Regions from separate parts of the Shewanella sp. A32 genome, predicted to be linked through region 2. Evidence: predicted binding sites of a transcription regulator. Region 2 holds the regulator's gene; the other holds the start of a gene.

Region 1 (5,549 bases), on a different contig from region 2:
GAACAACATCAGTAGTCACAACAACCATCCTTCAGCACACAGCCTCAAAGGCCAGCGGGCGCAGTTGATAAAGGGGGCTATTGATATCATTCCACTGTGTCTGGCGGTATTGCCATGGGGAATTCTGGCAGGTTCGATGGCGATTCAATCAGGATTGGACGTGTGGCAGAGCCTGGGAATGTCAGCCATCATTTTTGCCGGGGCGGCGCAACTGGTCACCTTGAGTATGCTGATTTCCGGAGCCAACGTATTCAGCATTATTATCACTATCTTTTTCCTGACATCACAGCACTTCATTTATGGGTTAACGCTGCGTGAGTTTGTCACCCAACTAAAACTCAAATACCGATTACCCATCGGCTTTCTGTTGACCGATGAACTGTTTGCGCTCAGCGTGCCGAAAGTGCGCGAGCAAGCGCTGACTGTAAGTTATCTGATTGGGGCGGGACTGACGTTCTATCTGTTTTGGGTACTGGTGAGTGGTGTCGGCATCTGGCTCGCGGCGTCAGTTCCCGATCTGGCGAAATATCATTTGGATTTCTCCATCATCGCAACCTTTATCACCATCGTGGTGCCCATGATCAAAAACCTCAGTACATTGGCCGGGGGGCTTTTTTCGCTACTGCTGTCTGCGGTATTAACGCTAGCCCAAGTTGAAGGCGCTATCGTCATTGCCGGTATCGGTGGCATGGCCTTCGCCGTCACTGTCGCCCATTGGTTGCCTAAGCCCGCGGAGGAATCAGTATGAGTTGGCTGTTACTTCTGACGCTGGCCGTTATTGTCTTTTTCAATCGCTATCTGTTTCTGGAACCCAAACTGCCGCTGCGGATCCCGAAACTGGTGCGTGAGGCGTTATCTTACTCTGCCCCCTGTTTGCTTATCGCTATCTGTGCCCCGGTCATCTTGGTAGATCATGGTACTTTGCGACCGCTGCCAGACAATCCTTACCTTTGGGGAGCAATTATTGCCGTAGTGATTGCTTACGTTGTCAGGCACATGTTGAGTGCAGTAGCGCTCAGTTTGTTGGCTTTTTATCTGCTTAACTGGCGGATGTCTGCGAGCTAAGCCCCCGAACATCAGGCCATCTCCTCTTTACTGCTCAGATCAATCCTTCCTTTATGCAGCAATGCTTCCAACTGCTCAGCCGACATCGGTTTAGCAAATAAAAAGCCCTGTCCCTCTTCGCAACCGAGCTGTTGCAGCAGTGCCATCTGTTCAGGTGTTTCAATCCCTTCGGCAATAATCGTGCGATTGAGGGTATGACCAATCCCAATAATCGCCTCCACCAGTTGTTCATCCTTTTGGTCGCGTAGCGCGTTTATGACGAAGGAGCGATCTATTTTCAGTACTTTCACCGGTAAATCGCGTAAACGCGACAGGCTGGAATGCCCGGTGCCAAAGTCATCAATGGCCAGCGTAAACCCATGCTGCTGCAAAGCCTGAAGCTGCGGCAAAATACGGCTCATATTGTCCATGAGGTTGTTTTCGGTAATTTCTAGCTGCACATGTCGTGGATCGACGTCTAACTGCTGCGTTAACGACAGCACTCGTTCGCTGATATTACGTCGCAGCAACTGCTTGGCCGAGATGTTGATGGCAACATCGACCGTAAACCCTTGTTGTTGCCACCATGACATCTGTTCAAATGCGCGCACCAGTACCCAGTCACCTAACTCCACGATTAATCCCGAGTCTTCCGCTATCGGAATAAACTCTGCCGGAGAAATCATGCCCTGTTGCGGGTGGTGCCAGCGCAATAGGGCTTCAACGCCGGCAATGCGACCATCGCGTAAGTCCACTTTGGGTTGATAAAACAACATCAGCTGTGCACAGTCACTCATCGCTAAGCGCAGTTCCTGATCCAACTTGATCCGTCGTGTCATCTTCGACGTCATAATGGGCTGGAAGAAACGGAAACAACTGCCGCCTTCATCTTTGGCAATCCGCATCGCCTGATTGGCATGCATCAGTAAACTACGGGCATTGGCACCATCATCTGCATAACATGCCAATCCCAGTGATGCGGTCACATGTATGCAAAAGCTTTCCCCCTCAAACGGTTCCGCAATAGATTGCAGCAGTTGTCGCATCAGCTGCACTAACTCCAGATTTTCTTTGCGTTGGTCGAGGACAATGGCAAATTCATCACCGGTTATGCGCCCGAGAAACCCGTGATACTGCTGAACCAATCCTTGCAATCGCTCGCCGATCCCGATCAGCAGCTCATCGCCCTTATCGTGACCCAGGCTATTATTGATGTCTTTAAAGCGGTCTAAACCCACCGAAATCACAACCAGTGAGCTGCCATTCTGCTGCGCCAACATTATACAGGTCTGAATTTTTTCGAGCATGGAGATGCGATTGGGTAAGCCAGTCAAGGGATCATTAAAGGTTTGAAAACTGACCCGATGGGCAATTTCAGCATCCATCTTTCTAAGCAGCAGCAGGTACTGCTTTTCGCGACGATAGAGTGACAACAGCAGCGGGCGAAAGATAAACAACGCCTCCAGTAACAGCGTTAACAACATACCCATTAACGAAAGTCGGTTGTACTGCTGTAATTTGGCAATGGCCGCTTCACTGTCTTTCTGAAATTGCAGTACCAGCGCATCCAACGCGTTAAGAATGTCATAACGCGCCATTGTGCTTAACGCCTGATAGGCTTGCTGCCGCGCAGTCAGCGGCAATGATTCGTCGACGATACTGTCAGCTAACTGAAAAAAAGCCTGTAGTCGTTGGTCGAGATTAATCGGCGGGCTGGTAAAGATTTTATGTATGGCGGCGGATTCCGGCGCGGGAATTTCCAGCGACAGAGACCCATGCATCAAGCCCTGATGGACTTTTTTCATGGTGGCAATAGCGTCGAGATATTCTCCCGGATAGAGCGTGATGGATTGATTACGTTTTTCCGCTAATAACTGCCCGGCGAACAGCGTAATACGTTGCGATAACATGCGCTGCCGCCCCGCTAGGTTTACCACTCTGGCGCTGGCTTCCTGCTGGTTGACGATGCTTTGCACTAAATAATGCGACAACAGTGCTAAGACCCCAATAATCAGCAATGCCAGTAGATAGGTCAGTGTGCCGCGTCGCCAATGCAACCGCAGAAGTTGAAGATTCTTATACACTGGCCTTTTCATGCTGTAGACGCTCCTTGTTAACAGTATGCCCGACACGTAATTTTCCGATGGTGTAGCTACGGCGTTATCAGTAATGAGTGTAGTTTCAGCATCATCATAGAGCACAATTTTTCACCAAGCTAGATGCAGCCATATGAATAAGCGCTGTCATGCTTTTTATGCTGTAGCACCAGTTAGTCAATTTCACCGTTCATCGGTTAAAACCGCTAAGCAGTTCTTGATGCCTACCCACACTTAGTATTATCTATATGATTTTAATCGTAAATAATTTTGGCACAACATCTGCTATGTCTGAACCGAGAATTTCATCGCGGGGTAACGTCTATGGTTATTCCGCCCGATAACAAGGACTGACTGATATGTTTATCCGCTCAACACTGCTGGCAATAGCCTGCATGCTGCCACTTACCGGCTGCGTGTTTTATGTTAATGGCGCACCAAGTGAACCGTTGAATTTCGGTCACCGGACGTTGCAACTCAACGCTACCGATATTCAGCAGTTAAAAGCCGATACGGGTGCCGGGGATCTGGTGATTGTCGGTGTTGCCGGACAACAACAGATTACCGTGGATGCCGATGTTTATGAGTATCCGGATAACCACGCCAAACTGACACTCGAACAGCATGGCACGCAAGCCGTGTTAGTCGCCAAGTTCGATAGTCACTTCAGCATCCATCGTAACTCGCCCCATATTAACTTGCGGGTTACCGTCCCGGCCGCTATCGCGCTTGATATCACCGATGGTTCCGGACAATTGGAGATCCGCGATATGACCGCCGATGTAACAGTCGTTGATGGTTCCGGCGATCTCACCATTCGCGGCGGCCATAACCTCGATATCGAGGACGGCTCAGGCAGTGTGTTGCTGGCAAACATCAGCGGTAAAATTCGCCTGGATGATGGTTCTGGTGACATCAACATCCGTAATGTCGCTGGCGATATTCGGATTGATGATGGCTCTGGTGGTATGACCGTTAAAAATGTCCAAGGCACTGTCACCATTGATGATGGTTCCGGCGACATTGATGTGCGCCACACTCTGGGGCTGAATATCGAGAGCGCGGGCTCTGGCGATGTGCACTTTGACGATATTAATGGGCCAGTAAAACTGAACAAGTAACAGAGCAGATGTAAAAAGCCGGGCATTTGTCCGGCTTATTTACGAGAACAACTTCAGCGTAACTGACTGTCTTTGGAACCCCGACGATTATACCCCGCAAAGGCCTGACGTTGTTTGTCTTGCGCTGCCTGACAATTCACGCACAAGCGCACACCCGGAATCGCCACACGTCGCGCCTCTGGGATCGTGTCGCCGCACTCTTCGCATTCAGTCAGACTTTCGCCCTTGGGAAGCTCACCGCGCACCCGGGCGAGCGCATCTTCAACAGTGCTGTCGATCTGTTGTTGCTCAGCCCCATCTTGTGCCCAACCTGATGCCACAATGACCTCCGCTTTTCTACTCAGTAACTGACGGCCGCGCCATCTCAAATTCGGTCGCGGCACTAATACCAAAATAGCTCGCCGGACCACCCGCACGCAAGATCGGCTCAGCCGCAATGGTTTGATAAATGCCATCTTTGATAAAACGCTTATCGATATGTACACCCACGACTTCACCCAGCACTAGCCAATTGTCCATCGGCTGTTTCGCCGCCGTTTGCAGCCGGATCAATTGTGTCAGCCTACATTCAAACGATGCCGGACTTGCCGCCACCCGCGGCACCTTCACCAACTGCGACGGCGCCTTTACCAAGCCCGCTAATTGAAACTCATCCACCTCGCTAGCAACGCCAGCACAACTGATATTCATCTGCGCCGCCAACGGCTTAGTGGCGAGATTCCAGCAAAACTCACCGGTTTGCTCAATATTGGCCACACTGTCTTTCCAACCCGAACTACAAAAGCCAATAATCGGTGGCACATCCGCAAACATATTGAAAAAACTATAAGGCGCCAGGTTCGCCACACCATCAGCATTACAACTGGAGATCCAGCCAATCGGCCGCGGCGCAACAATCGATTTCAGCGGATTATACGCCAAGCCATGATCTTGCTTGGGCTGATAAAAGTGAAACTGACTCGACATGCAGATCTCCTGAATGGTGCTAATTTTATCAATCACTCAACATGTGATTTTACGAATGCGGCGTACTTATCTCAGTATGGGCGATTACGATCAGATTCAAGTTTATCTCGCCAGTCGGCAGCACCTGCGGTGGGGGTTTGCATGGATGCATTAACGTTGTGAGCTAACGCGCTCACACTGTGGCCAAGGGGGCAATGCTCGTCCTTCGAACGACATCCTTGTCTAACGACCTGCTCGCCATCCTTGGCTCACGCTCATAAGCTCACTCATCGCAGATGAGTATTTGCCCTTATAACCCCCGAGGACGCCCAACGTCGCTGAC
Region 2 (5,549 bases):
AGGCTACGTAGGACATACGCCAGATCGTCGGTATCCATGCCCGCGGTGACTTTAGCCAGATGGGTTGGACTCATCAGGCTGATCAGTTGATCCTTCATGTCTTCGCCCAACTCTTCAAGGATCTCGCCACTATGAGCGTGGTCAACTAATTGCCATAGGATTTGACGGGTCTTTGGTGGGGATGATTCCAGAATGTGGGCGATATCGGCTGGGGCCATGTGGTGCAACATTTCGCGCACATGAACAAATAAGCCACTGTCTAGTGCCTGGTTCAGGTGTTCAAGATGATCAATCGCAGTTTGTTGGGCCTGGGTTTCTGCTGGCATCCTTTTCCCTTAAGCATTTGTAGTAACGGGAAATTAAGCTAGCTTACAATGGGAGATATCAGAAAGGAACTACTAACTGGCTTCGTCAAAGCGAGAGTTGATCAAGTTACAAATAGCCTCCATTGCCGGTTCAGCATCGGGACCATCAACAATCAGACGAATCGTTTTCCCCATGCCCGTTTCCAGCATGAGCAATCCCAGCACGCTCGCCGCTGATGCTTGTTTTTGTCCCTGAACTAAAAGGATGTTGGCATCAAACTCGTTTGCCAGTACCGCCAATTTGGTCGCGGCCCGTGCATGTAACCCGAGCTTGTTCTGTATGGTGACTTCGCGCTCAATTCTTGGCATGCGCTAAATCCCGGTGATGAGCCTGCACTTTATGTTTACTGTTGCTGAAGCGTTTAGCCAGTTGTTCAGCAACGTACACTGAACGATGTTGGCCACCAGTGCAACCGATAGCAACGGTCAGATAGCTACGGTTATTGCGCTCCAAGTGCGGCAGCCAGGTATCGAGCAGGTTCTCGATCTGCCAGATGAATTTATTCACCAGTGGCTGACGGTTGAGAAACTCACGTACTGGTTCGTCAAGCCCAGTTAACGGTCTTAACTGCGGCTCCCAATGAGGATTAGGTAGAAAGCGCGCATCAAAGATGAAATCAGCTTCTGCGGGGAGACCGTGCTTAAAGCCAAACGACTCAAAGTTAATCACCAGCTCCTTGGTCACTGTCCCCAGCAAAATTTCGCGTACGGTGTCACTCAGCTCATAGATATTCATGTTAGAGGTATCTATGTAGTGATCCATTAGCTGCGACATCGGCGCGAGTAGTTTGCCTTCCTGCTCAATCGCATCTTTAAGGGAGATTTTGCTCTTGGATAACGGATGTAGACGTCGGGTTTCACTGTAACGTTTAAGCAGCACCTTATCGGATGCGTTTAAAAAGAAACTGATGACTTCAGTGCCTTGTGGCAGATTTTGTATCTGACTTTCCAGGACTTTTTCCTGGTTAGGCATGTTGCGCACATCGACGCTAATCGCGACCAGTTCGTTACTGCCGCGCAGATTGTCTAACAGACTGCCAATCATGGGGAGTGGCAGGTTATCAACGCAGTAATAGCCCAAGTCTTCCAGCACTCGTAACGCTACAGATTTTCCTGAGCCTGAGCGGCCTGAGACAATGGCCAATTTCATCCGGTGATCACCTGATACAGTTCTTCTTTGGTGGTGGCTTTCCGCAGTTGCTTGAGTATCAGCTTATCACTGAGTTTCTCGGCCATCGCCGACAAAGTACTGAGATGCTGCTGACATTGATCGGCGGGCACTACCAACGCAAACAAGATGTCTACCGGTTGATTATCGATAGCGTCAAAGGGGATCGGTTCGTCGCACTTAATCAGCACGGCGATAGGATCTTTAATGTCCGGCAAGCGACCATGGGGAATGGCAATGCCATTCCCGATACCGGTACTTCCCATTTTCTCTCTGACCAGCAGACTTTCGAAAATGGCTTGGGACGACAGGTTTGGATACTGGGCTGCTGCGAGTTCGCTGATGAGCTCCAATACCTTTTTCTTGCTGCCGGGTGTGGCACATGCGGTACACTCCGGCCGCAGGATGGTACTAAGTTCCATCATGAGTATTTTGTCAGCTTTTCTTTGTATTTAATGACCTGACGATCCAATTTATCAATTAGAGCGTCGATGGCAGCGTACATATCGGTGTGTTCTGCGGTGCCGTGCACCTCTCCACCATTCAGATGTAGCTTGGCTTCGACTCGTTGTATTGCTTTCTCAACATTGAGTACGACGTGCACATTATTGATCTGTTCGAAATGGCGTTCAAGTTTTGCAAATTTACTCTCCACATAGCTGCGCAACGAGTCGGTGATCTCAATATGATGGCCTGCCAGGTTGATTTGCATAGGGTGTCCTCCATAGGGGTACTGTGGAATTACAAACTCTTACGCTGATTCGATGGTGGGATCATCATGGCTTCGCGGTATTTGGCGATGGTTCGGCGTGCCACGTTAATTCCCTGCTCAGCCAGCAACTGTGCCATTTTGCTGTCGCTGAGCGGCTTTTTCTGGTTCTCCGCGGCCACCAGTTTTTTGATAAAGGCGCGGATTGCCGTCGATGAACATTCGCCACCGTCTTCAGTACCGACGTGGCTGGAAAAGAAATATTTTAGCTCAAATATACCGCGTGGCGTATGCATGTATTTCTGCGTTGTCACTCGGGAAATTGTCGATTCGTGCATATCAACGGCTTCGGCAATATCATTGAGCACCATCGGTTTCATGGCTTCTTCGCCATATTCAAAGAATCCCTGCTGAAACTGTACAATGCAGTTAGCCACCTTTAGTAGTGTTTCATTGCGGCTTTCCAGACTCTTGATAAACCATTTGGCTTCTTGCAGGTGTCCGCGGATAAACTGGCTGTCGGATTGGCTCCGCGCACTGCGGGCCATAGCGGCATATTGCTGATTAATACTGAGTTTGGGCATGCAGTCTGGGTTGAGTTCTACCACCCAGCGACCATTTTTCTTCCACACGCTGACATCTGGGATCACGTACTCGTCATCCTGAGGCTGCACTAATAGTCCGGGACGTGGATTAAGCGATTGGATCAAACTAATCGCGTCACGCAGATCTTCTTCTCTCAAACGGGTCTTGCGCATCAGTGTGCGATAATCTTTGGCAGCGATCAGGTCAAGATGCTGTTCCAGCAGCATAATGGCGTTTTCGAGATGCGGGGTGTCATCACTATATTGCGACAGCTGGATCAGCAAACATTCACGCAGATCCCGTGCAGCGACACCGACAGGATCGAAGTGTTGGATGCGTTTCAATACCGCTTCTACTTCTTCTAGCTCGATTTCCGGATTGCCCATAGCATCCAGAATATCCTCCGTGGTTTGCGTCAGATATCCTTGATCATCAATCGCTTCGATAATTGCAGTGGCGATTGCTGCATCAGTTTCTGAGAACGGTGTCAGGTTCTTCTGCCATTCCAGGTGTTCATGCAAACCTTCAGAAGTTTCTCCCTGAAATGGGGTATCGTCATCACGGATAGGACCACTGGACATAGCCGGAGCGGCAGTAAAAACCTCATCCCAGGTAGTATCCATTGGCAGCTCTTCAGGGAGTGCCTGGCTAGTGAGTGCGTCCGAGGTTTCTACCGTCGAACTATCTTCGATATGTTCGCTCGGCTCCGGTGCCTCTAAATTGTTATCGATATCATGATTGCTGTCGGTGCTTTGGTTGTCTTCATTCACTTCGAGCAGCGGGTTTGCTTCTAAGGCTTCTTGAATTTCCTGTTGTAACTCCAGCGACGACAGCTGCAGCAAACGTATTGCCTGCTGCAGTTGAGGTGTCATGGTCAGTTGTTGACCCAGTTTGAGCTGGAGTGACGTTTTCATGTTACCGCTTACCCCTACATCTTATAACTTTATAAAAATTCTAGTAATTACAGACTTTAACGTTTTAAAGCTGTAAGCGCTCCCGGTGTTTACTATAGCTTGAATTGTTCACCCAAGTACACAGCACGGACTTGTTGGTTGTCGAGGATCTCGGCAGGGGTGCCTTCGGCGATCAGTTGTCCGTGGCTGACAATGTATGCATGTTCACAAACATCAAGTGTTTCACGCACGTTATGATCCGTAATCAGCACACCCAGTCCACGTGACCGCAATTGTTCAATAATTTTTTTAATATCAATAACGGAGATGGGGTCTACGCCAGCAAAGGGTTCATCCAACAGAATGAATTTCGGGTCTGCGGCCAAGGCTCTGGCAATCTCGACACGCCGGCGCTCACCTCCCGAAAGTGACATCCCCATGCTGTCGCGAATATGGGTGATGTGAAACTCTTCGAGTAACTGTTCCAGTTGTTCTTCACGGCCATCGCGATCCAGATCTTTTCTGATCTGCAATACTGCCATGATGTTATCGCGAACAGTTAGCTTACGGAAAATACTGGCTTCTTGCGGCAGATAGCCAATACCTTTGCGAGCGCGAAGGTGCATGGGATCCATGGTCAGCTCATCTTGATCGATAAAGATCCGTCCCTTATCGCTCTGGATCAAGCCGACTACCATGTAAAATGTCGTGGTTTTCCCTGCACCATTGGGTCCCAATAATCCCACAATCTGACCTGTTGCAACCGACAGACTGACATCTTTCACGACCATTCTTTTTTTGTAGCTTTTCGCAAGGTTATGGGCGATCAAGGTATTACTCATTGCTGCTCCTGCTGGGGATCCTTTTTGGGTTGCTGCTGGTAGTTGTCAGGCTGGATGACCGTGGTCACACGATCTTCTCCCTGGCCGCTGCTGGAGGCTTGCAACTGCTGGTTTTTAAGGTCATAGACAATTTTTTCTGCAGTGGAAACGCTGCCACCTTGTTCCACCTTTGCTTTACCGATGAGCGTCAGTACGCGTTTATTAATGTTGTAGTGAATTTCATTGGCGCTGGCGTTCGCAATACGGCCATCTTCTAATTTCTGACGAAAGGTGGCCGGTGAACCTTTTGCAATCAATACTCTTTCGCCGTCTTTATCGGAACTGGATGCGTTGACTTCGGCGGCTGTGAGCTTCATTGAACCTTGGGTCACAATCACATGGCCGCTGTACACGACTTGCTTGTTCTTGATATCTGCCGACTGCGCATCAGCGGATATTTCCAGTTGTTGCAGCAGATCTTTATCAACCGCAGCAGCTGAAAGGCTGGTAAGGCACAGCATAGCAGCGAAAATAAGCTTATTTCGTTTCATAGGTTCCTTTTACCTGACTAAGCAGTTTGACCTGCTGAGCGTTGAGATCAGCGTATAGCCCCAGACCTGTGATATTGAAGTCCTGACCATTGATCAGAATATTTTTGTCTGACGTCATAATCATGTTGCTAAGGTTCAGTTCCAGATAACTGGTACTGATAGATTGTATCGGTTCAGTTGGACTGATGGCGTCAATAATAACATCATTTTGCAACACCACCTTGTTGCTGTGTTTATCGAGTTGTCCTTGCAATGCGGTCATGCGCCACTCGGTCTGACCCTTGTCTGGGAATACCCAGTATACCGGATTAGTAAATACTGTCCGGTCATCCTGCTCATAGTGTTCCATGTGCTTAGCTGACACCCGACTGGAGATCATTCCGTTTTGGTCATAGCTGACACTGCGTAAATCGTCTGCTACGTAATCGGGCTGAATCACATCGGTAGACAGCTGGGT

The links. Region 2 encodes sigma-54, which starts transcription at its own class of promoters, with help from an activator protein. Its sites were predicted from a motif close to GTTGGCACGNNNNTNGNNT; they were not measured.
Region 1: the regulator sigma-54 is predicted to act here: its motif matches at 3,410-3,428, upstream of PY479_RS03880 (DUF4097 family beta strand repeat-containing protein).

The regions. Positions count from the first base shown of each region.
Region 1 is NZ_JARFTS010000003.1:120,115-125,663, forward strand. Features, by position in the region: gene PY479_RS03865 (AzlC family ABC transporter permease) at 1-748, shown strand, start outside; gene PY479_RS03870 (AzlD domain-containing protein) at 745-1,065, shown strand; gene PY479_RS03875 (EAL domain-containing protein) at 1,077-3,140, opposite strand; gene PY479_RS03880 (DUF4097 family beta strand repeat-containing protein) at 3,500-4,261, shown strand; gene PY479_RS03885 (DksA/TraR family C4-type zinc finger protein) at 4,315-4,581, opposite strand; gene PY479_RS03890 (flavin reductase family protein) at 4,598-5,227, opposite strand.
Region 2 is NZ_JARFTS010000002.1:3,904-9,452, forward strand. Features, by position in the region: gene mgtE (magnesium transporter) at 1-326, opposite strand, end outside; gene PY479_RS01905 (HPr family phosphocarrier protein) at 399-674, opposite strand; gene rapZ (RNase adapter RapZ) at 661-1,515, opposite strand; gene ptsN (PTS IIA-like nitrogen regulatory protein PtsN) at 1,512-1,955, opposite strand; gene hpf (ribosome hibernation promoting factor) at 1,955-2,245, opposite strand; gene PY479_RS01925 (RNA polymerase factor sigma-54) at 2,275-3,741, opposite strand; gene lptB (LPS export ABC transporter ATP-binding protein) at 3,834-4,562, opposite strand; gene lptA (lipopolysaccharide transport periplasmic protein LptA) at 4,559-5,092, opposite strand; gene lptC (LPS export ABC transporter periplasmic protein LptC) at 5,079-5,549, opposite strand, start outside.